3 regions of the Companilactobacillus sp. genome follow, and region 1 is predicted to be linked to each of the others. Evidence: riboswitches for the same ligand, from Rfam matches in the RefSeq annotation. Region 1 holds a riboswitch; each other region holds the start of a gene.

Region 1 (7,538 bases):
ATGTAAGACCGTGGCCGCAAGCCTAGTTGACGACTTATCGCCAGCAGCCAAGATCATTGGAGCAATCAATGTTATCGTCAATGACAACGGAAAACTAACTGGACACATCACAGATGGAATCGGGTTTGTACGTAACCTGAAAGAAAATGGCGTTGAAGTTGCTGGTAAAAAGTTAGTTGTCTTAGGTGCCGGCGGTGCTGCTACTGCATTGCAAGTTCAAAGTGCTTTAGATGGTGCCGAAGCTATTTCAATTTTTAATCAAGATGACGATTTCTATCAAAATGCTGAACAAACTAAGAACAAGATCAACGAGGCTAAACCAGAAGTTGAGGTTAATGTTTATCCCTTAGCTGACCAAGAAAAATTGAAGTCAGAAATTGTTGATGCTGATATTTTAGTGAATGCAACTATCGTTGGAATGAAGCCACTAGATGGTCAATCATTAGTAGATAAAAGTTTTTTGAGAAAAGATTTGGTGGTTGCGGATACTGTCTACAATCCATTGAAGACTAAATTGATCGAAGATGCTGAGAGTTTAGGCTGCACAACAGCACCAGGAAAAGGGATGTTGTTGTGGCAAGGAGCTGCCGCATACACACTATTTACTGGCAAAGAAATGCCAACTGCAGAATATCAGGCTTATGAAGCTGAACAAGCTAAGGTAAAGCAATAAACGAAGGGAAGTTTTGAACATGGAGTCTAGAATTGATGGACATACGATTATGTTAGGTCTGCTCGGTTCTCCGGTCGGACATTCTGGTTCTCCGGCTATGTACAATTACAGTTTTGAACAAGCAGGAATCAATTACGCTTATCTTGCTTTTGACATTCAAGAAAATCAAATGGAACAAGCTTTAACAGAGATGAAAGTTTTGAACATGCGTGGAGCTAACGTGACAATGCCTTGTAAAAAAGCTGCTGCGCAGTTGGTTGATGACTTGTCGCCAGCCGCTAGATTGATTGGCGCTGTTAATACGATTGTTAACGACGATGGTAAGTTAACTGGCTATAACACCGATGGTGCAGGCTATGTTGAAAACCTGCGTCAGCACGGAGTTGCACCTGAAGATGCAGTTGTAACTTTGTTAGGAGCCGGTGGAGCAAGTACTGCAATTGCCGTTCAATTAGCATTAGATGGCGCTAAGGAGATTCATATTTTTAACCCAAAAGACGCTTTTTATAAAAATGCGGAATTAACTGCGGAGAAGATTTCCAAAGAAGTTTCAAGTTGTAAAGTTACCGTCGGCGATATTAATAGCCAAAAGGAATTGAACGAATCCATCCAACGGAGCAATATTTTAGCAAATGCTACCAAGGCTGGTATGGCACCAAACTTCAGCCAAACTAACATCACGGATGCTTCAGTTTATCGTCCAGATCTAGTAGTAACGGATACAGTCTATAATCCTGAAGTTACACAAATGCTAGCTGATGCCAAAGAACATGGCAGTACCACGATTGGTGGCAAAGGGATGCTGTTGTGGCAAGGAGCCGCAGCGTTCAAGCTATACACTGGAAAAACAATGCCAGTAAAACAAGTTCAACAACTATTCTTCTCAAATAGTGGAGGAAACTAAGATGGTTAACAGTCAGAAGAAGTATTACCCAACTGCTTTTGCACTATATTTTGCTTATTTTATTTTAGGAATTGCATTATCGATCATGGGTCAATTCAAACCTGAATTTGCCCAAGCTTGGGGAGCAACTCGCTTACCAAGTGGTGCCATTGATGAATCGATGGTCGTTTCAGTCATTGCCGCTTATGGTTTAGGGCGTTTAATTGCTTATCCGTTTGCTGGACCAGTTTCAGATAAGATAGGAAGAAGAGTGAGTGGATTTATCGGAATCGCTCTATACGCAATATTCTTCTTTGGAATCATCAACGTTCATTCAATGTGGATCGCATACGGAATGGGTGTGTTGAATGGTGTAGCAAATTCATTTCTTGATACTTGTATTTCACCAAGTGTCATGGAAATTTTTCCAAAGTCAGCATCAATCGCTAACTTGTTCACCAAATTTGCCATCACTATCGCACAATTCTTGTTGCCATTTGCAATTGGTTTAGTCGCAAGTGCCCACATGTCTTATAAAGTTATTTTCATTTTCTGTGGAGTAGTCATGGTGATCGATGCAATTTTAATTCTCATCTTGCCATTCCCACAACAAAATGTTGTGAATGTTCAAGATGATACTAAAAAAGCCAAACAGTCTAAGATACATTTTTCAGGAGCTGCAATTGCTTCGATCCTGATTGGCTTTACTAGTTCCACAACATTTATGATCTGGTTGAACTGTAATCAGGAATTAGGGAAGAGTTACGGAATCAGTGACCCGAGTGTTCTGCAATCATTTTATGCAGTCGGAGCAACGATTGCCGTCTTGTTAACTGCTCAATTAATTCATAAGGGAATCAAGGAGACAACAATCTTGATCCTGTATCCAAGTATCTCAGTCGTCATGCTTTTATTATGTTATCTAATTGAAAGTCCGTTTATTTTATATGTCGGAAGTTTTGTAATTGGCTACGCAGCTGCCGGAGGAGTTCTTCAATTAGCAACTTCAACAACAATCAGCTTTTTCCCAAGTAATAAAGGATTAGCTACTTCATTAGTTATGATTGCATCTGCAATTGCCAATTACGCAGTGCTATCAACAGCTGCATATTTGACAAAAGTAACCGGAACAGACGCACCAAGAATGATCATTATTTTAAACGTGATCATCACAATAATCGGAATAGGACTGGCAATAATAGTAAAACGCCACAAAAGCGAACCAGCAGTAGTCGCAAGCCCTGAAAATTAATTCGAAAGTACATTATCTCCAATAAGATCACAATAGGTTTGGAACTAGGTAATTCCAGTTTATTGAGGAACTGCAAGCATACCTTCTTTCAACCTACGAAGAGATTTTGACTTAATTCTATTTAGACGGAAGACGAAAATCGATGCCCGGCTCAGTAGGAAAATAAATAATGGAACGTACGTCGCCTTTGGTGCGTGCGCAACCGTTTAAAATGTTGGCTACGCCAACGAACCAATCAAGGATGCCAGACGAAAGGCAATCGATTTTCGTCTGGAGTCGGCAGTAAACTTCAATCAAAAAAGCCAGTAATCAGACAATCCTGATTACTGACTTTTTAGGTTAAGTGACTAAATGCCAAAAATTGTAAACTAATTATTAATACAACAGCTAAAACCCAATTCCAAGCTGGAATCGGATAAACATCGTAATGACTGCGATCGGAATACTCGCTAAAACCATGCGATTGCATCGCTTGTGACAAATTATCCGACCAACGCAACGATATCAAAATTGATTTGAAGAATAATTCTGGTGACCAAACATGCAGTACCTCGCCTCGCATCATCGCAGCAGTCTTCATTTGCTTAACTGTTTGAACAACTCGAGGAGCAAAGTTGAATGCACCCAGAGTTCCGTAAACGAACTTGGAAGGAATGTGACAATTTTGTTCTAGGGAGCCAAGTAAATCGTCAACGTCAACAGTAAAGGAAAGGATACCGCCTAAGAAAATGTAGGCGTAAATTCTGGTCGATAGCAACCAAGCACTGTGCATCGAATCTCCAGATCCATGCATGTAAAACGAGAACCAAGTACCAAATACTGGAATGATCGGTACGATCAATAACCAGAGTAACTTTTTAAAGCTCATTCTTTTTGCCAATAAGTAGATAAAACCAACTGCAGCAATAATGATGTTGGCATAAATACTTTGCATAAAGGCAATTTCAAAACTAAAAATCAAAACTAAAGCCAGCTTAAGAGATGGATTCATAATTAAGCACCTCCGTATACTGTAGATTTAGGTCTGATAGTTGTAGATGATAATCAAAATATTCTTGTAGACCACCTAATTGATGGCTGATCATAATAATAGTTTGATTTTGTTTCTGAGATAATTCCTTGATCATTTCCATGACCACATGGGTGGAATCAATATCTAAGCCAGCCAAAGGTTCATCGAACAACAGCACAGGGTCGCCCAGAATCAACATTTCAAAAATCTGAAGTTTCTTCTTTTGACCGCCGGACAATTGATAAACGATTTGGTCCTTTAATTGGTCCAGATGGAGCTTTTGCAAGTATTGGTCGACTGTCTCAGCGGTCCAATAATCCTGATAATTAGTATGTTTTAAGCTCAGCTCGATTTCTTCTTGAACCGTCAATTTCAAATACTGCATTTTAGCATCTTGAAAAATCAGGCCAACTTCTCGAGCGTATTTTCGTTGTTTATACTTTTGAATGTCTTTGTTCTGATAAGTTATCGTACCTTTATAATCGTGCAATCTAGTCAAGGCAGAGAAGAAGGTTGATTTACCAGAGCCATTTTCACCAGTTAATAAAATCATTTTTCCCTTGGGAATCCCTAGAGTAGAATCTTTGATCAGATCCTTTGGTCCATTGATCAACTCTAAATCATCGATTCGAATCAAAGAGTTTCCCACTCGTTGATCGGGAAGAGAAAAAGTCAGTTGTTGATTTTCGCGGTGATATTTAGCGAAGACTTGACTAGGGTCGTCAACTAAAACCACTGATTGGTTTTGAAAATGATATAAGTGATCGATCAAATTTTGGTAGCCGATCAAATCGTGATCAGTAATCAAAATAGTCTTATGATCGTGTACCTGAAGGTCTTTTAACAATTCCAATAATTGAGCCCGTGATTTTGTATCAACTGAAGCAAAAGGTTCGTCCAGAATGATCACGTCACTGTTCATGGCAATTGTGATCGCTAAAGAAACCTTCTGAAGTTCTCCACCAGACAAGGTATCCAAATGGCGGTCGATCAGGTTAAAAATTCCGATACGTTTTAACGAAGTCTCGACGATACGATCGATTTTTTCACGATCAATACCAAGGTTTTCCAATGTGAAAATGAATTCGCGACGTACAGTCTTCATCGAAAATTGGTCGACTGGATCTTGGAAAAGGATGGAAATAGCACTAGCAACGTCTTGGGTATTCCACTCAGCAGTACTCTTGCCATCAAAGTACATTTCGCCACTCAAAACGTGTCCAGCATATTCTGGATAAAGGCCGGCCATGATCCGCATCAATGTGGATTTACCACATCCAGAAGGGCCATATAAAACGTTAAAAGACTCGGCATCAAGCGAAAAATCGAGATCCTTAATGATGTCTTTACCATCTTTAGTGTATCGAAAAGTTAAATTCTTTATTGCAATTTTGTCCATAAGCAGCTCCTAGTCACGATTCAAGATACCAGATTTTTCAACAAGTTTGTTGATCCAGTAGACTAAGACGCCGGCAAAGAAACCAATTGAAATAAAACGAACGACGAATAATAGCAGTAAAAATCCGATATTGTATTTAGCATAACCTTCGTTGATCAAACTCCAACCGAAAGTGATGATCGTACCTGTGATTGTTGATAACAATAAGCCTAATTTATCAAAGCGTTTGTAACCAGTTAGGGCAAAGCCAAGTCCGTTACCAGCACCTTGAATCAATCCAGAGATCAAAGTAGCAGCACCCCATTGACCACCTAAGATCATTTCTACGAAACTACCTAATAACTCACCTAAAGTACTGGCGCCAAGTTTGTGTGTCAACATGGCAGCAAGTGGTCCGGCAATCATCCAAAGGCCTAGCAATAAGTCGTTGGCAACTGGTCCCATACCGATAGCGGCAAGTCCAGCAGCTAAAAAGTTGTAGGAAAGACTAGTACCAAAGAAAATCGCACCACAAAATACACCTGTTAAGGCAATAAATGCGACGTCACGCAATTTGTAACTCATAAATGAGCTTGAAGCGTTAGTGCTTTGTTTGTTCATCATAATAAATCTGTCCCCTCAAAAAAGTTTTGTTCAGCTTCTTGAAAGAATATAACCACGAGGTAAAAAAAGACCAACTATTCATGTAAGTGTACAGAAATAGTTGGCCTTTAAATTTATCCAATATCTTCCTACACTAATATTAATTAGATCAGGTTCAATGGGTTTGATCTCAGCTTTTCAGCACCCCAGATATATTGCTTTTAAGAATCAATGATAACAAACCAAGCTTATCATTGAGCTCATGGTGTGTAAAGCAAGGATAATTAATATTATTGTAGAGAAATTTTTTTAAAAAATTATTTAAAAACTGTCGAGAAAGCTTCATCGTCGTTATTGTTCTTTTCACCTTCAAAACCTAGATCTTGTCCCATCAAACCAAGGAAACTCATTAAGGCTGGATTAAGCCCGATTTCATCAAGAGATTCACGATTGATCGTGTATCTAATGGTGTCTTCAGCACCAGATTGCACCTTTTCAATCCACTTAGGTTCACGTAAGTATTCACGTCCTATAGCAACGAAATCAATGCCGGCATCCATCACTTTTTCAGCATCTGCTGGGGTATTCACTGAACCCACTGAGATCAAAGGTAAACGTCCGTTGACTTTTTCTTTAATACGGAGAATTGTTGGAGTTGTGTCAGAAGAATCATTTAGTGAAGCTCTCCAAGCATTACCCATTGAAATATGTAAGTAGTCGATTGGTTGATCTGCTAACTTATCAATAAATTGAAGTGTGTCATCGATTCGAATTCCAGGGTTTTCGATTTCTTCAGGAGATATACGGTAACCAACAATAAAATCTTTATTGGCGTATTTATCAACGGCAGCTTTCACCGACTTAATAACTTCTAAACCAAAAGTCATACGTTTGTTGACATCTCCTCCCCATTTGTCAGTACGTTTGTTGGAATGTGGTGAGAAGAATTGTTGAATCAAGTATGTATTTGCACCGTGTATTTCTACACCATCAAATCCTGCTTGAATAGCACGCCGAGTTGCTTCACCGAAATCTTTTACGATATTTTCAATCTCATCGCTTGATAATTCGCGAGGAACTTCGTAACCTTCACGAGGAGCAGCTACCGCACTGGCACTGACTGGTTGAGTTCCACGTAGGATTGCCGTGTTAGACATTCTACCTGCATCAAAGATTTGTAAGATTGCCTTAGTACCATTTTTCTTCATGGTATCGGCTAGTTTTGTAAGGCTAGGGATGAAGTGGTCATGCGCTGCAGAAAGTTCACCCTCGAATCCTTTACCATTATCAGTAACAAATGCTACCGGACTGATGAACATGCCAACGCCACCAGAACGCATCCCCATGTAGTACAATTCATCGCGAGAGACAGTTCCATCTTCTAAGCTTGATTGTTCTGTCATTGGTGGAATAACGACACGATTCTTGATTTTAGCTCCATTTTTGAAAGTATAAGGTTGTAAAAATTTATATTCGGTCATATTTGTAAACCCCTTTTGTTTGTGATATCTTTTACAAAATTAGTATAATGTTAAGGGTTACATTTTTATAGAAGGCACTTTTTTGTAGACTAGTTACTTTAAAGTAGATTTTGTGAGGACATGGGAATATGGATAATAAAAATAATTACCACATGGGCATAAACTTAGTTTTGAAAATTATTGATGGGAAATGGAAACCATCAATAATTTGTGCATTAGGTCTCAAGGAAAGGCGATACAACGAATTATTGCGATA
Region 2 (7,538 bases), 580 kb from region 1:
ACGTGATCAAGCATGCATTTGATCTAGGTGTCAACTTTGTTGATACAGCTGACTCTTATGGCCCTTGGAATGCGGATAATTATTTGGCAAAAGCTTTGAAAGAATATCCGGATTCAGACAAGATCTTTATTTCTGATAAGGTCGGTCAAGTTCGTGTTGGACCTAATGGTTGGGTACCAGTTGGTGCACCCGCATTTCTCCGTCAAGAAGTAGAACTTTCATTACGTAAATTTAATCGTGATCATGAAGACTTGTTGTTCTTGCATAGAATCGATTCACATTATCCAATCGAGGACCAAATCGGCGAATTGAAGAAGATGCAAGATGAGGGCAAGATTAAGCATATTGGTATCAGTCAAGTAACTATGGATGAATTGAAGTCGGCACAAAAGGTTGCCAAAATTGATGCCGTTGAAAACATGTATAACGTTGGACATCATACTGGCGACGATGCAATTGTCGATTATTGCAAGGAACAAGGAATTGCCTTCTTGCCTTGGTTCCCTCTAGATACTGGTAATTTGGCAAAACCAGACAGTCCATTGAACAGTATTGCTGAAAAATATGGCGTCAGTTCTGCTCAAATTGCTTTGGCATGGCTGTTGAAGCGTTCAGACAATATCTTGCCAATTCCAGGTACTAGTTCGGTTGAACATTTGAAGGACAATGTTAGTGCAGCCAATGTTCAATTAAGCGATGAGGATTTTAACAAGTTATCTGGCTTACAAAAATAATAAGGATTAAATATTGAGGTGCGTCCCGATAGGATGCATCTTTTTTTTGAAAAAATTTTGGAAATGGAATACGTAATTTAACTGTGTAATAAACAAATAGTTTTAATAAAAATGGAGGAAAATATGCCGCTAGAATATGTTGATCAAAATTTACTCGATAGTCCAGCACAAGTTATAGTCAACACAGTTAATACTGTTGGTGTCATGGGCAAGGGAATTGCATTGGAATGTAAAAAAACGTATCCAGATATGTTCACTAAATATAAGCAATACTGTGAAGATGGAAGCCTGACTGTGGGCAAGTTGTATCTTTATAAATCTGATGACAAGTGGATCTTAAATTTCCCAACGAAAAAGAATTGGCGCAGTAAATCTAAAATCAAATACTTGGAACTAGGTTTGCAAAAATTTGTCGAGACTTATAAACAAAAAGAGATAGAGTCGATTTCCTTTCCACAATTAGGTGCCGGAAATGGTGGCCTCAATTGGGATAAACAAGTTAAACCCTTAATGGAAAAGTATTTGGCAGACTTACCGATCAAAGTTTATATTCATATTTATCAGGAGAAATAATAAAAGGTGTGACCTACAATTGGCCACACCTTTGCTCTATCGATTTAATAATTCTTGAACAGTTTCTTCAACGTTATCAACCTTCATAATTCCACTAACCACTGCCACTCCAGCAATGGGGATGTCATGAAAGGCTTGCACATTAGTAGTCTTGATCCCGCCGATGGCAACGACAGGGATGTTGACGTTTTGTGCAATTTCATTGAGGGTTGTTATTTCAGTATGTTTAGTGATGACCTTAGTTTGTGTCGGAAAGATGGCTCCAGTTCCTAAATAATCAGCTCCTAGTTGTTCAGCTTTTTTAGCACGTGCTAAAGTTTTGGCCGAAACACCTAGAATTTTATTTGGACCGAGTAACTTTCGAGAAATTCCAATTGGCATTTCGTTGTCTCCAATGTGTACTCCTGAGGCATCGACTGCTAAACAAATATCAATCCGATCGTCAATTATCAGGGGGATTTGATAAGAATCGGTAATTTGTTTAACTTTTAAGGCTAATTCAAAAATTTCTCTAGTGGTCGCATTTTTCTCTCGCAATTGGACCATTGTCACGCCAGCACGACAAGCTTCATTGATGATCCGTAAAAATTTTTCATCAGAATAATCGTATCGAGCAGTGACTAAATAAAGACTCAGATCAAGCATGGACTGCACCTCTGATTGCTTCAAACCAATAGTCATTGTTCATTAAAAGAGATAGTTGATTGAGAGTTTGTTGACGGAAGTCAGCCAAGCCCTCGGTGATTTGACTGGCATTTTCCGCACAGATATTAAGATAACTGATGGCACTGATTCCAGCCGCCAATCCTTCGTGATTGTTCTTGATCAAGGCTGCCATCATTGCACCAACGATATCTCCAGTACCAGTAAAACGGTCGAGTTCCGGGACACCGTTATGTAGCTCAAAGCAACTGCCGTCGCAAACGACCAAATCAGTTTCACCAGTAGCAATAAAAGTAGTTTCTGGATGACGACTAGCCAGACCTTTCATGGCGTGCAACAGTTCGTCAATTGCAGCATCTGCCTGGTCTTCAATTGAGGCATCGACGCCGCGTGCTTCACTATCTAAGTTGCAAAAAGCTCTCATTTCAGAAGTATTTCCCTTAATGATCGTTGGAGCCAGTTCCGATAGTTTAAATGCCAAATTGTATCTAATTGTAGAAGATGCAATTCCCACTAGATCAACAACAAAGGGCGTATCGGTCTCATCTGCCATTTTTCCAGCTTGAAAAAGTGTCTCCTCTCGTTCTGGTGAAATGTGTCCTAGATTCAAAAATAGGCTATCAGTTTGGCTGAAAAAGTCTGAAAATTCACGGGTGTCAGAAGCCATTACTGGTTTAGCATTGATATATAACAAGGCATTAGCGACTGACTCTTCAGTGATCTCGTTGGTAATGCAGTGAACTAATGTTGCATTTTGAATTGGAAAGCTGTCTTTAACAAATTGAGTAAAAAAGTTATTTCGACTGTAATTTTCCATGTTTGGCCTCTTGGAATAAGGATTGAACACGTAGGAATGTACGCGTGTCTTTTAACTTGTACAAAACTAGAAACGCAATGATCGAACCAGAGATTGCACCACCAAAGAATCTTGGTGTATATAAGAACCAATACATACCGTTTGAATTGCCAGTGAACCATACCATGACAGGGAATGATGCCAATGAACCAATCAAACCGGTTCCGATGATTTCTCCGAGCATTGCACCCCAAATCTTATGAGTATAGCGATAGCCGATCCCAGCCAATAGGGCTCCAAAGAAGGCACCGGTTAAGGCTAGTGGTGGGATTCCCATCATCGTCATACGGATAATGGCACAAACTAATGCCATGATAGCTACATAATAAGGTCCTAACATGGCAGCACCAATGACGTTTAAAACACTAGACATAGGTGCCATACCTTCGATTCGAAAAATTGGAGAAAGTACAACATCCAAAGCAATCATCATTGCCAGGATAGTTAACTTTTGAGTCTTGGAAGAATTGATCATAAGAAACTCCTTAATAAAATTTTGAATCGAAAATTCGGGGAGCTTGACCAATAAAAAATGCCTGTCATTAATCTAATGACGGGCACAAAAAGACCATAAAATGGTTTCACATTTTCCTTCGCCGGTGTTGGCCGTGTCAGGTTCAATGGGTATAATCTCAGCGTTTGTGCACCCCAAATGTTTCGTATTCAATTGTGATTTCAGTATAGCATAAATTTTGTATATCTCATGACATTTCCACACTTATTAAAAACTTGTTAGGTTTGATATTAATAAGTTGATTCTCATATTATAATGGAATCATAGAGAACGCTTACAATCACATGAGGATGGTAAAAATGAAAGTAGAAATAACTAGAGACGGATTAACGTTACGCGGAATTTTTAATAAACCAGATACTGACAAGTTTGATTTGGTGATTCTAATGCACGGTTTCATGGGCAATAAAGGTGATTTCCCTAGTACTTTGTTGTATCAATTAGCCGAAAGTTTCGAAGACAAAGGTATGGCAACTTTGCGTTGCGACTTTGATGGACATGGCCAAAGCGACGGCCGCTTCCAAGATATGACGGTCATGAGTGAATTGGCTGATGCTCAAGCAATTTATGAATACGCCCAAAAAGTCGAAGGCGTGCAAAATATTTATTTAGTCGGTCACTCTCAAGGTGGCGTCGTCGCAAGTATGTTTGCCGGCTACTATCCAGATAAGGTCGCAAAATTGATTTTGCTCTCACCAGCAGCAACGCTTAAATCTGATGCCGAAAAGGGCGAAGTACTGGGAGTTAAGTACGACCCGGTCAATGTTCCAGACGAATTGCATGACTTTGGCAGCAAGGTCGTTGGTGGATTTTACCTGCGTACAAACAAGAGCTTGCCGATTTATGAAGTTTCAAAGCTGTATCAGGGGCCAGTTTGTCTGATCCATGGGACTGATGATAAGATTGTCGATCCAAGTGCTTCTGAAAAATATGACGAGATCTATCAAAACAGTACCCTGCATCTGTTGCCACAAGGAGACCACGTCTACACCGTTGGCAATAGCCAGCAAAGAGCAGTGAAAATCGCGACTGACTTTTTGCTAAAGAATTAAACAATTCAATTATTTTTAGTTATTCGATAATCAAATTATAATGACTTTGAAGTCAATAAAAGGAGATGTCTAATCATGATGGGTTCAACATTTTGTTCAGGTTTATTCGGTTCTGGAATGGGCTTCATGGGCGGTGGAATGTTTATCACCGGTCTAGCAGTATTAATGATCATCTTTGCGTTCGTCTACTTTTTCAGTGGCGATCATACTAAGTTAGCTAAACAAAAGAATGCCTTAGAAATTTTAAAAGAAGAATATGCTAAGGGTAATATGACCGACGACGAGTATCAAAGACGCAAGCATAATTTAGAAGGTTAAAAAAATGGAATACCAGCTGGTATTCCATTTTTTATTTCTTATTATCTTGTTGAGTTGAGTGCCAAAAGACGGCGCCAAACCAGAAGATCCCGAGAATCAATAAGATGATTGCAATCGTTGAAACTTGTTTAATAACGTAATAAGGCAAGCCAAAAGTTTTGATGATGTTCAATAGGGTGATGATCAAAATTACTGGCATTGCGGCAATCAGAATCTGTTCGTAAGTATCTGGTAAAAAGTAGATTCCAACCAAGCAGGCAACAATCACGATAACATTGACGAAGACGATACCGCCATTGTTGATGCTGAAACTCATAAATGATGGCGTGATGAATAAAATTCCGGCGAAGATAGCAATCACCACGACTCCAAAAATCCCGGCAGCGGTATATTCGATTTTTTTATTGTCGAATAGCTTGCGATAGGTAGTTTGGTGAACGAACCACATCATACCAGCGGTTAAGGCAATCATGAAGACACCGTTTAAGATAAATGGCATTAGATTGATCTCGTGATTAGAACTGCTGAATTGCGTGATCAGAGTCCAGATAACACTGATACCAAAGAGCAGGCCAATGAATTTAACACGTTCAAAAAGGCTGATCTTAGTATAGTTAGCAATCAATTCGTCGGCGACTTCAGATGGATTTTTCCCCAGATATTCTTCGGCATTTTTATAATCTTTTTGCGCATCAATGATGTCCTTGAGAATTTCCAGCAAGCTACTTTCGACTTCGTTGTCGTCATAGAAAAATCCTGCTGACCTAACGTAGATCAGTAATTTTTCATAATATTCTTTATTTTGGTCATTTAATTGCTGGCGCAATTGATTGTTTTCGTCGATTATTTTTGAAACTTTATTTGCCATTGTCGTCACCGTCTTTTGTCGAGATTATTTGATTTACTACAGTTTCAAGAGCTTGCCACTGGTCAATGAATTCGCCGATCTGGTCACGTCCTTGTTGGGTAATTGAATAGTATTTCCTGGTTGGTCCCTCAGAAGATGCCTTGCGAACGCTAGTTAATTGACCATTCTTTTCCAATTTTTGCAGGAGCGGATAAACGGTCCCGCCGATAATATCGGTGAAGCCCAGTTCTTGCAGCCGTTGGACTAACTCGTATCCGTAGACGTCTTTTTTTGAGATAACCATTAGGACGCATCCTTGCAGGACGCCCTTTAGCAATTGGGAATTATTCATGATTATTTCCTCACTAGTATGTAATACATATTAGCACTGATGAACTATTGTGTAAAGCCTACTAGTAAAAAATTTGACTTCGACTATGCTCTAACGAGTATGCTTAGTTCAATTAATACTTCTAAGGAGACTACCATGAAATATCGTAGATTTGGAAAAACTAACTTTAATGCATCTGAAGTATCGTTGGGTACTTGGCAATTAGGTTCAAAATGGGGCGACCCATTTTCAGAAGACGATGCTCAAAAGACACTTGAAGCTGCCTGGGACAACGGCGTCAACTTTTTTGACACAGCCGATGTTTATCAAGATGGCGAAAGCCAACGTGCTTTGGCAAAATTCATCAAGGGAAAAGGCGACAAGGTCTTTGTTTCCACTAAAGTCGGTCGCCGTTTAGATCCGCATGTTGCAGAAGGCTACAACGAAAAGAACTTGACGAAGTTTGTTGAAGACTGCCTCACAAATCTTGACGTTGATGCCTTGGACAACGTTTTGCTGCACTGTCCACCAACACCTGTTTTTTATGAACCAGAAGTATTTTTCACGATGGACAAGTTGAAAAAAGAAGGTAAGATCAAGAACTACGGCGTTTCAGTTGAAAAAGTAGAAGAAGCTATGAAGGCTTTGGATTACGACATTTCTTCAGTTGAAATCATCTATAACATGTTCCGTTTACGTCCAGCCGATAATTTCTTCAGAATGGCTAAAGAGCATGACGTCGGTATCATTGCCCGTGTGCCACTTGCTAGTGGGTTGTTGAGTGGTAAATACACGATGAATACAACATTCGGCAAAAACGATCACCGCACGACCAACCGTCATGGTGAAGAATTCGATGCCGGCGAAACCTTCTCTGGTGTAGATTACGCAACTGGTGTCAAAGCAGCTCAAGAGTTGGATGCTAAATTAGGCGCCGGCGACAAGCTGGCTCAAATGGCACTGAGATATATCTTGATGTCAGATGCTGTTAGCACGGTAATTCCAGGTGCATCAAAGCCTGAACAAATTGAAAAAAATGTTGCCGCAGCAGACTTGCCAGCCTTCACCCATGAACAAATGGGTATCGTCCGTGATATTTACGACAAATATATGAAGAATCCTGTGCAATATAAGTGGTAGTAAGTAGCGTCTTAAGAGAAATCTTAGGGCGTTTTATTTTGCAAAAAATTGATGCGTTTGTTCTTCAAGGAATTTCCAAAACAGCGATACTACGGCCGATGTATTGTCACGTTGTTTCATAAACGCCAAATGATTTTTAATTTTTGGTTCCAGTGGCACCGCCTTGATCTGCGGATAATCGGTGAGGTCAACCGAACCATTCATTGCGACTGAAACGCCAATGTTTTGATTGATCATATCGAGGATCAATCCTTTTTGCTGACCATCGTATGAAATTTTTGCAGACGCACAAATGTCTTGCAACTCATTATAAACAGGATTAGATTTACTGATTCCATCTTTAAAAAGCAACAATGGTTGAGTTTTTAGTTGGTCGATAGTGACACTAACCTGTTGGGATAACGAATTGTCTTTCGACATCAAGACGACTAGTTCATCGGTCTCGTTTTTCAGTAGGTTGTAGGCGGGAAAATTATTATGAAAAATGCGTGTGAAGACAACGTCAACATT
Region 3 (7,538 bases), 930 kb from region 1:
GATTGCCAGCAAGTCCTGGACTATCAAGCGGTACAGTTCACGTAATCGATGATCCTAAGGATATCGATCAATTCAAACAAGGCGAAGTTCTGGTAACCGTCATGACATCTCCTGATTGGGTACCTGCAATGAAGAAAGCTGCAGCTATCATCACTAATAATGGTGGTATGACTTGTCACGCAGCTATCGTTTCTCGTGAAATGCAGATTCCATGTATCGTTGGTACTGAAAGTCGTGGTGCCACAGCTACAGACGTATTCAAGACTGGCGATGTAGTTACAGTTGATGCTAAAAATGGTGTAGTTTACGAAGGTAAAGTTTCTTCAATGCTTAAAAAAGCTGCTCCAGAACAAGCAGGCGGCCAAGTTGTGGCTGCTGAAACATTTGCTCCAACAGCCACACGTGTCATGATGAACTTAGGTGACCCTGACTTGGCAGAGAAGTACTCGACATTGCCAGCAGACGGTATTGGTCTAATGCGTGAGGAATTCTTGTGGACAACATTTATCCATGAACACCCACTATATCTCATTGACCAAGGCCATCCTGAAAAAGTTGTCGACATGCTATCGGCAGGTATTTCTAAGGTTGCTCGTGCAATGGCCCCTCGTCCAATGGTATTACGTCTTTCAGACTTCAAGTCAAGCGAATATCGTAATCTAAAAGGTGGAGACAAGTATGAACCAGAAGAACCAGCTGACTTATTAGGTTGGCGTGGCGCTTCACGTTACTACGATCCAAAATATATCAATGCCTTCAAGCTTGAATTGGAAGCTGTTAAAAAAGTTCGTGAAGAATACGGTTTGAAGAATTTGAACATTATGATTCCATTCGTCAGAACTGTTGAAGAAGCTAGAAAAGTTACAACAATTATTAAAGATCAAGGCTTAGTTCGTGGTCCTGACTTCAAGATCTACATGATGGCTGAAATTCCATCAAACATCATCCTGGCTGATCAATTTAACCAATATGTTGATGGCTACTCAATTGGTTCAAATGACCTTGCAATGTTGATCCTTGGATGCGATCGTAACAATGATACAGTTTCACCATTGTTTGACGAACGTAACTTAGCAGTTAAACGTGCAATCCGTCACTTGATCAAGGCAGCTCACAAAGATGGCAAGACAGTCTCAATTTGTGGTCAAGCTCCTTCAGAATATCCAGAATTTACAGACTTCTTGATCAGAAGCGGTATCGACTACGTTTCAGTTAACCCAGATATGGTTAAGGAAACAAAACGCAATGTCGCACACTTTGAACAACGTATCATGTTGGACAAGGCAACTGGCAGGGGTTTGCAAGATCCAACTGACTATGAATGGTAGTCAAATATTAATGTAAAAAATCGAGAGAACTGACTAGTCAAAGTTGGCTCTCTTTGATTTTTTACAGCTCGGGTTGGTTGATATGTATATCGCTACAAATATTTTTGACCATATGCTAGACTTAAATTAAACCAAATAAGCACTAGGGGTGTTTCCAAAGAAACTGAGATAGGCTATACCTGATCCCTTTGAACCTGTAAGTTAATGCTTGCGTAGGAAAGTGCGATAATCTGGGCAAACGTAAGCCACGATTCTAAATCCTACGATTAGAACCGTGGCTTTTTCTATAATCTGGAGGAAAAACATGCAAATCGATTTATTACAAAAGGTAAGAACTGATAATCCAATGGTGTTAAATATCGCAAACTCAGTAACTCAAGGCGACGTTGCAAATGCAATCAGCGCCATTGGTGCATCTCCATTAATGACTAACTATGACCAAGAATTGAAGACTTTGGCACAATTTGCCAACGGGATCTGTATCAATATTGGGACGTTAGACCAACGTCAAAACGAACTCAGCAAGTCGTTGCTCAAGTTAGCCAATGATTTTAACAAACCAGTTGTCCTTGATCCCGTGGGAATTGGAGCCGTACCTGAACGTTTGAACTTTGTTGAAGAACTATTTCAAGCTGGTAAACCCACGATCATTCGTGGAAATGCTGGAGAAGTTGCTAGTTTAGTGGGTGCATCGTGGTCTGCTAAGGGAATTGATTCGATCGATGATGGACAAAGCCAATCAGTTGATGAGATCGCTAAAGACTGTGCCAAAAAGTTCTCTTGCGTTACAGTCGTAACTGGTGTGACTGACACGATTGCTACAGATACCTCAATTGCCCATGTCTACAACGGCCACAAGATGTTTACGACTCGAGTGGGAACTGGTGACATGCTATCCAGCATAATTGCGGTATTTGCTGGTGTCTCTGATAATGATTACTTTGAAGCTGCCAAGATGGCTAGTCTGGTATTTAGTCTTTCTGGTGAATTAGTAATGAAGGAAAGTCCTAACATTGGACCATCAGAATTTGGCGGACGTTTGCTCGACCAACTTTATAACATTACAGTTGAAGATGTGAAGAAATGGGGTAAATACGATGAATGATATAAATAGTTTTCCTCAGACGCTAACGATTGCTGGAACTGACAGTGGTGGTGGTGCCGGAATCATGGCAGATATGAAAACGATGCAAGAATGTGGTGTTTTTTCAACGGCTGTCGTAGTTGCAGTTACCGCTCAAAACACAATTGGCGTGCAAGATTTTCAAGCATTATCTCCAAAGATGATCAACGAGCAGTTTGACTCGATCCATGACGACTTTGAGATCAAAGCTTGCAAGACAGGGATGCTCGCAGATGCAGAGCACGTGGAATTAGTGTATAACAACTTGAACAAATATGATTTTGGCCCATTTGTGCTTGATCCAGTTATGATTGCTAAAGGTGGAGCCCAGCTGATTTCTGATGAGGGAATCGATCTGATCAAAACTAAATTGATCAAATTAGCAACGCTCGTAACGCCCAATATGCCTGAAGCTGAGGCTTTGATTGGTTCAAAGATCGAAAGCCAAAGCGGTATGCTAGTTGCTGCCAAGAAAATTCAGAAGCTTGGTGCCAAGAACGTCTTGATCAAAGGAGGTCATGGCGATTCTGAAATGGTTAGAGATATCGTCTTGCTTGAAAATGGCGACAGTTTTTGGATGAATTCCAAACGAGTGCACACAGTTAGAACTCACGGAACTGGCGATACAATTTCTTCAGCCATTGTGTCACGCTTGGCACTAGGCGATTCGATGAAGGATGCCATTTTATTTGGTAAAGATTTTGTCGAGGCAGCTATCAAAAATACTATTCAAGTGGGACATGGTCATGGTCCATTAAATCATTGGGCTTATAATAAGGAGCACGATAAAGATGAAGTTTGATCCAGATATGTTGAAGGCTTATTTTGTCTGTGGAAGTCAGGACTTAATAGGTCAGGATTTTGAAAAGCTATTAGAACAGTGTATTGAAAGTGGCATCACGGCGTTTCAATACCGAGATAAAGGAAACTCAAAATTGACTGATGCTCAAAGATTAGACCTTGGTAGAAGTTTGCAGGAGATCTGTAAAGCTACCCACGTGCCATTTATCGTTGATGATGATGTTCAGATGGCCAACGCACTCAACGCTGACGGTGTTCACGTGGGTCAAAAAGACGAACGGATCACCAAAGTTGTTCAAGAAGCAGCTCCAGGAATGATCATTGGGCTCTCTTGTCAAACCGTCGAACAAGTTCATCAAGCTAATAAGATTGATCGAATTGACTATATCGGTGCTGGTCCAATTTTTCCAACTTCTTCTAAAAATGATGCAGTGGCTCCAATGGGGTTACCTCTGATGAAAGAAATGTCTCAAGTAAGTCGGGTGCCGTTCGTTGCCATTGGTGGAATCGACGATGAAAATGTCTACGACCTGAAGCCCAATGGGGCAGTCGGTGCTGCTTTTATTTCTTTGGTCACGAAGTCAAACGATGTCGACCGAACTATCAAGAATGTTTTGAATGCATTTGCTTAGCATACCTAGTGCATCTGCTTTTTTCGTGGTTAAATTGTAGTAGTACGGGTAAGGAGTTCAATATGCGAAAAACGTTAGAAATGCTGGGCGGCGGTGCCTTGAATTTAGTGGCCAACGCTGGCGTAGCGATACCATATTTCTTTGCATTAATGCTATACAATCAACACAAAACTGAGCCAGTCTTTGCACTGCCATTTTTGATGCTTTATACCTTTAGATGTATCGGAATGTTGTTGACGTCTCAGATTAAAAAGTCAGCTTCAACGATGCTCAATGTTTCCAACTTGTTTGGGGTAATCGGTTCAATTGCACTGATGTTTTCTGGACAAGCATTCTTCGGCGTTCTTGGAGGAATTCTTTTAGGATTGTCATCATCTTGGACTTGGCCTTATTTTTTAACGATGAGGTCTCGTGGAAAACTTGATAATGAGTTTTCCATGGATAAGAAGCAATTGGCTTCATCCGGCGTAACGCTACTTATTTTATTGCTAGTGAGTTGGTGGGCAACGAAGACCAACGATATGGCGCTAGCGTTTGCCTTTTTAGCGGTCATGTTCTTATTGTCTTGGGTCGGTGGAGTCTTCATGAAACAAGAGATCGACTTTTATCATAACGACGATTACAAAGCGAAATTCGTTTCGCCAAGTCGAGTGATCCTCAATTTGGTTTACTTAACGATCTTAGTTATCTTAATGTTTTCAATCAGATATTCACGACTAACGACCACCTCGCATTATGTCGACTTGATCATGTGCATATTTGCAGCGATTGTCTTTGGAATGTTGATCTATTACCAACTAGGACTGCATAAACGAATTTTTCCATTAAGCCTTGGTGCCATCAATCGTGGGATCGTCATGAACTTTTTATTGCTATATTCTTCGTTTGATAGCACGCTACGGTTTGGTTTCAATTCCATGGTCATCGTGTTTGTCATCTATTTATTGGGATTTGAATTAGGACCAATGATCTTGAAAAAACATGTTGAGTTGAGATTTCCGCTGTTGCTGATTGGACTTCTTTTGTCATTGTTCAACTTTGCACCAATTTACTTTATTGGACTGTTATTCTGTGCAATCTTTGTCGGAGCCGACAATGTGATCTTAAACAACTCATTGTATAGCCATCCTAATTTAGATGGAGAAAGAGCATTTTTGATCAAGTATCAGTTGTCCAGTGTGGGTAACATCTCGCAACAATTGATCTACATGACGGCTATTTATATTCTCAGTTACTTCAATAACTTGAACGTTCTGTCATTTTTCAACAGTACCGTAAAGGGTGCGACATATTCAATGCTTACGGGATTGCATACCGGGATCACACTAGAGATATTCGTCATCTCAAGTATTACTTACTACTGTATTTGGAAATTCTATCCAAAAAATCAATTATCATAAATTTTCTAAGCTACCCAATAATTTTGGGTAGCTTTTTGTATACATTCATTTGTTAAAAAAATTAAATATTCCATGAACTAATTGATAACGTTCTTTACTTTTGCGCGTCTACAATATAGTTGAATCAATCGAGGACTATATTTACATTTACGCAATCATTGAGGAGGTGATTGTTCATGAGAAATAGATTGAAATTGATTCTTCTTTCAGCTCTAGCCTTTATTTTGGCAGTAATTGGATTTAGTTTTGCCAATACAGCTCAAGCTGCTGTGATTCCAGTAACTGGTTCTGATGCTGCGAATGCATTGATCAACCAAGGTAATTTCAATAGTTCAACTCAAATTGAAGATTGGGAAACAGTGCATGTTGGGTATAACTGGAGTATTCCTGACGGCGTACAAATAAACGCTGGGGATACCGCAACGTTTACTTTACCTAGTAACGTTGCTCCAATAGCTGATTTGTCATTTGATGTCCTTGATAGCGAAGGCAATGTAATTGGTACTTTTGCAATTGCTAAAGGATCTCAAACAGGTACTTTAACTTTCAAGACAATACCAACTGACATTTCTAACCGTCATGGTACCTTAGGCTTTTCAGCAAATGGTACTTATCACAATACTGAAAATCCCAATGACTTTATCCTTAATAAATATGGTTGGGTAAGCAATCAATACATGGGTTCTAATACGAGTCCTGCTACGACAGGTGTAACCACTTTATCAGGTGAAACTGCATCTGGCGAGGAAACTCCTACTAGATTGACTTGGAATGTTGCTTTTAACTCAACTGGTAAAACAATGACTAATGTCACATTAACTGATACTTTGGGTCCAAATCAGACCTTCGTTCCTGGATCAGTTTATGCTGAAACTGGTTATTATTTGAACGGTTCATTCGTCGCTACTGGTACGATTTCACCTTCAAGCGTAACTGTTAACGGCAATCAAATTATTATGAAGTTTCCTGAAGTCACAAGTATTGTCAACTTGACGTATCAAGTTGACGTTTCAAACGTTGATCCCAATACCATCAACACTTGGCATAACGATGTTTTGCTACAATCTGATCAAGTAAGTAGTGAAGCTAGTCACGACATCACTTGGGGTGGCAATGGTACTGGTACTGGTGACCAAAACGGTAGCGTTATTTTGACCAAGACTAATACCGCCAATGGACAACCTATTCCTGGAGCAGTCTTTGAACTTTTGGACTCACAAGGTAACGTTGTTCAACAAAATTTGAATACTGATGAAAATGGTCAAATTCAGATCAATGGTCTTGCACCTGGAGATTATGTCTTAGTTGAAACTGGTGTACCAGACGGATTCCAGACTAGCAACAATATCGAGTATCCATTTACGGTCGTTGCTGGACAGACAGCTAAGATCAGTGCAACTAATACCCCTGATCCAGTTCTTCCAAACACAGGTACAGTTGACTTAGTCAAGACTGATGCTGAAACTGGCATGACATTAGCAGGCGCAATGTACAATTTGCTTGATGCTAATAAAAATGTCATTTCAACGCAATTAGTAACCAATTCAGACGGCATGCTTTCATTGCCTGGACTAGAACCAGGTACTTATTATCTAGATGAGATCTCAGCTCCAACTGGATATGAGATCAATTCAGAACCAATTGAATTTACGATCACTACAGGTGAAACAACTACAGTAAATGCTAAAGATGTTAAAACTGGTTTACCCGTTCCACCAGTTGTTACACCTCCAACAACTGAGCCACCAGTGGTTGAACCTGGCACTGGTACAGCTCAAATCATGAAGATTGATGCCTTAACAAATCAACCTTTAGCAAATGCCGTATTTGATCTGTATGATTTGAAAGATAACTTGCTGCAATCTGGACTAACAACTAATGAATTAGGTATCTTATCAATCGTTGATCTTCAACCTGGCACCTATAAGTTAGTTGAAACAACAGCCCCAGAGGGTTACCAATTAGATTCTGATCCAATTCAATTTACGATCGACTCTAATGAAACAACAACGATTTATGTTCGTGATTCTCAATACGGAGATCCAGGTGTTCCACCAACTGTTGAAGAACCAGAACCACCAACAGAACCTGGTACAACAGAACCTGGTGTTACAGAGCCCGGAACCACAGAACCTGGCACAACAGAACCTGGCGTAACAGAACCTGGTACTACTGAACCCGGTACAACAGAGCCTGGTACAACAAATCCTGCTGCACCTGAACCTGAGATTCCTTCTGTTCCAACACCCGGTGA

Evidence for each region. Region 1 has a riboswitch for thiamine pyrophosphate ahead of LKF16_RS06540 (ECF transporter S component). Riboswitches for the same ligand answer to the same signal wherever they lie in the genome.
Region 2: another riboswitch for thiamine pyrophosphate. It lies ahead of thiW (energy coupling factor transporter S component ThiW); the one in region 1 lies ahead of LKF16_RS06540 (ECF transporter S component).
Region 3: another riboswitch for thiamine pyrophosphate. It lies ahead of thiM (hydroxyethylthiazole kinase); the one in region 1 lies ahead of LKF16_RS06540 (ECF transporter S component).

Annotation. Positions count from the first base shown of each region.
Region 1 is NZ_JAKVLR010000001.1:1,333,812-1,341,349, reverse strand. It holds gene LKF16_RS06565 (shikimate dehydrogenase) at 1-673, shown strand, start outside; gene aroE (shikimate dehydrogenase) at 693-1,577, shown strand; gene LKF16_RS06555 (MFS transporter) at 1,579-2,808, shown strand; gene LKF16_RS06550 (energy-coupling factor transporter transmembrane component T family protein) at 3,143-3,799, opposite strand; gene LKF16_RS06545 (ABC transporter ATP-binding protein) at 3,783-5,219, opposite strand; gene LKF16_RS06540 (ECF transporter S component) at 5,229-5,819, opposite strand; TPP riboswitch at 5,931-6,020, opposite strand; gene LKF16_RS06535 (NADH-dependent flavin oxidoreductase) at 6,119-7,282, opposite strand; gene LKF16_RS06530 (winged helix-turn-helix transcriptional regulator) at 7,411-7,538, shown strand, end outside.
Region 2 is NZ_JAKVLR010000001.1:1,912,146-1,919,683, forward strand. It holds gene LKF16_RS09120 (aldo/keto reductase) at 1-734, shown strand, start outside; gene LKF16_RS09125 (macro domain-containing protein) at 858-1,307, shown strand; gene thiE (thiamine phosphate synthase) at 1,344-1,952, opposite strand; gene LKF16_RS09135 (hydroxyethylthiazole kinase) at 1,945-2,787, opposite strand; gene thiW (energy coupling factor transporter S component ThiW) at 2,765-3,298, opposite strand; TPP riboswitch at 3,398-3,487, opposite strand; gene LKF16_RS09145 (alpha/beta hydrolase) at 3,640-4,392, shown strand; gene LKF16_RS09150 (hypothetical protein) at 4,468-4,710, shown strand; gene LKF16_RS09155 (hypothetical protein) at 4,742-5,578, opposite strand; gene LKF16_RS09160 (PadR family transcriptional regulator) at 5,568-5,909, opposite strand; gene LKF16_RS09165 (aldo/keto reductase) at 6,045-7,028, shown strand; gene LKF16_RS09170 (LysR family transcriptional regulator) at 7,062-7,538, opposite strand, start outside.
Region 3 is NZ_JAKVLR010000001.1:2,267,949-2,275,486, forward strand. It holds gene ppsA (phosphoenolpyruvate synthase) at 1-1,328, shown strand, start outside; TPP riboswitch at 1,463-1,564, shown strand; gene thiM (hydroxyethylthiazole kinase) at 1,633-2,433, shown strand; gene thiD (bifunctional hydroxymethylpyrimidine kinase/phosphomethylpyrimidine kinase) at 2,426-3,253, shown strand; gene thiE (thiamine phosphate synthase) at 3,243-3,884, shown strand; gene LKF16_RS10860 (hypothetical protein) at 3,947-5,284, shown strand; gene LKF16_RS10865 (SpaA isopeptide-forming pilin-related protein) at 5,461-7,538, shown strand, end outside.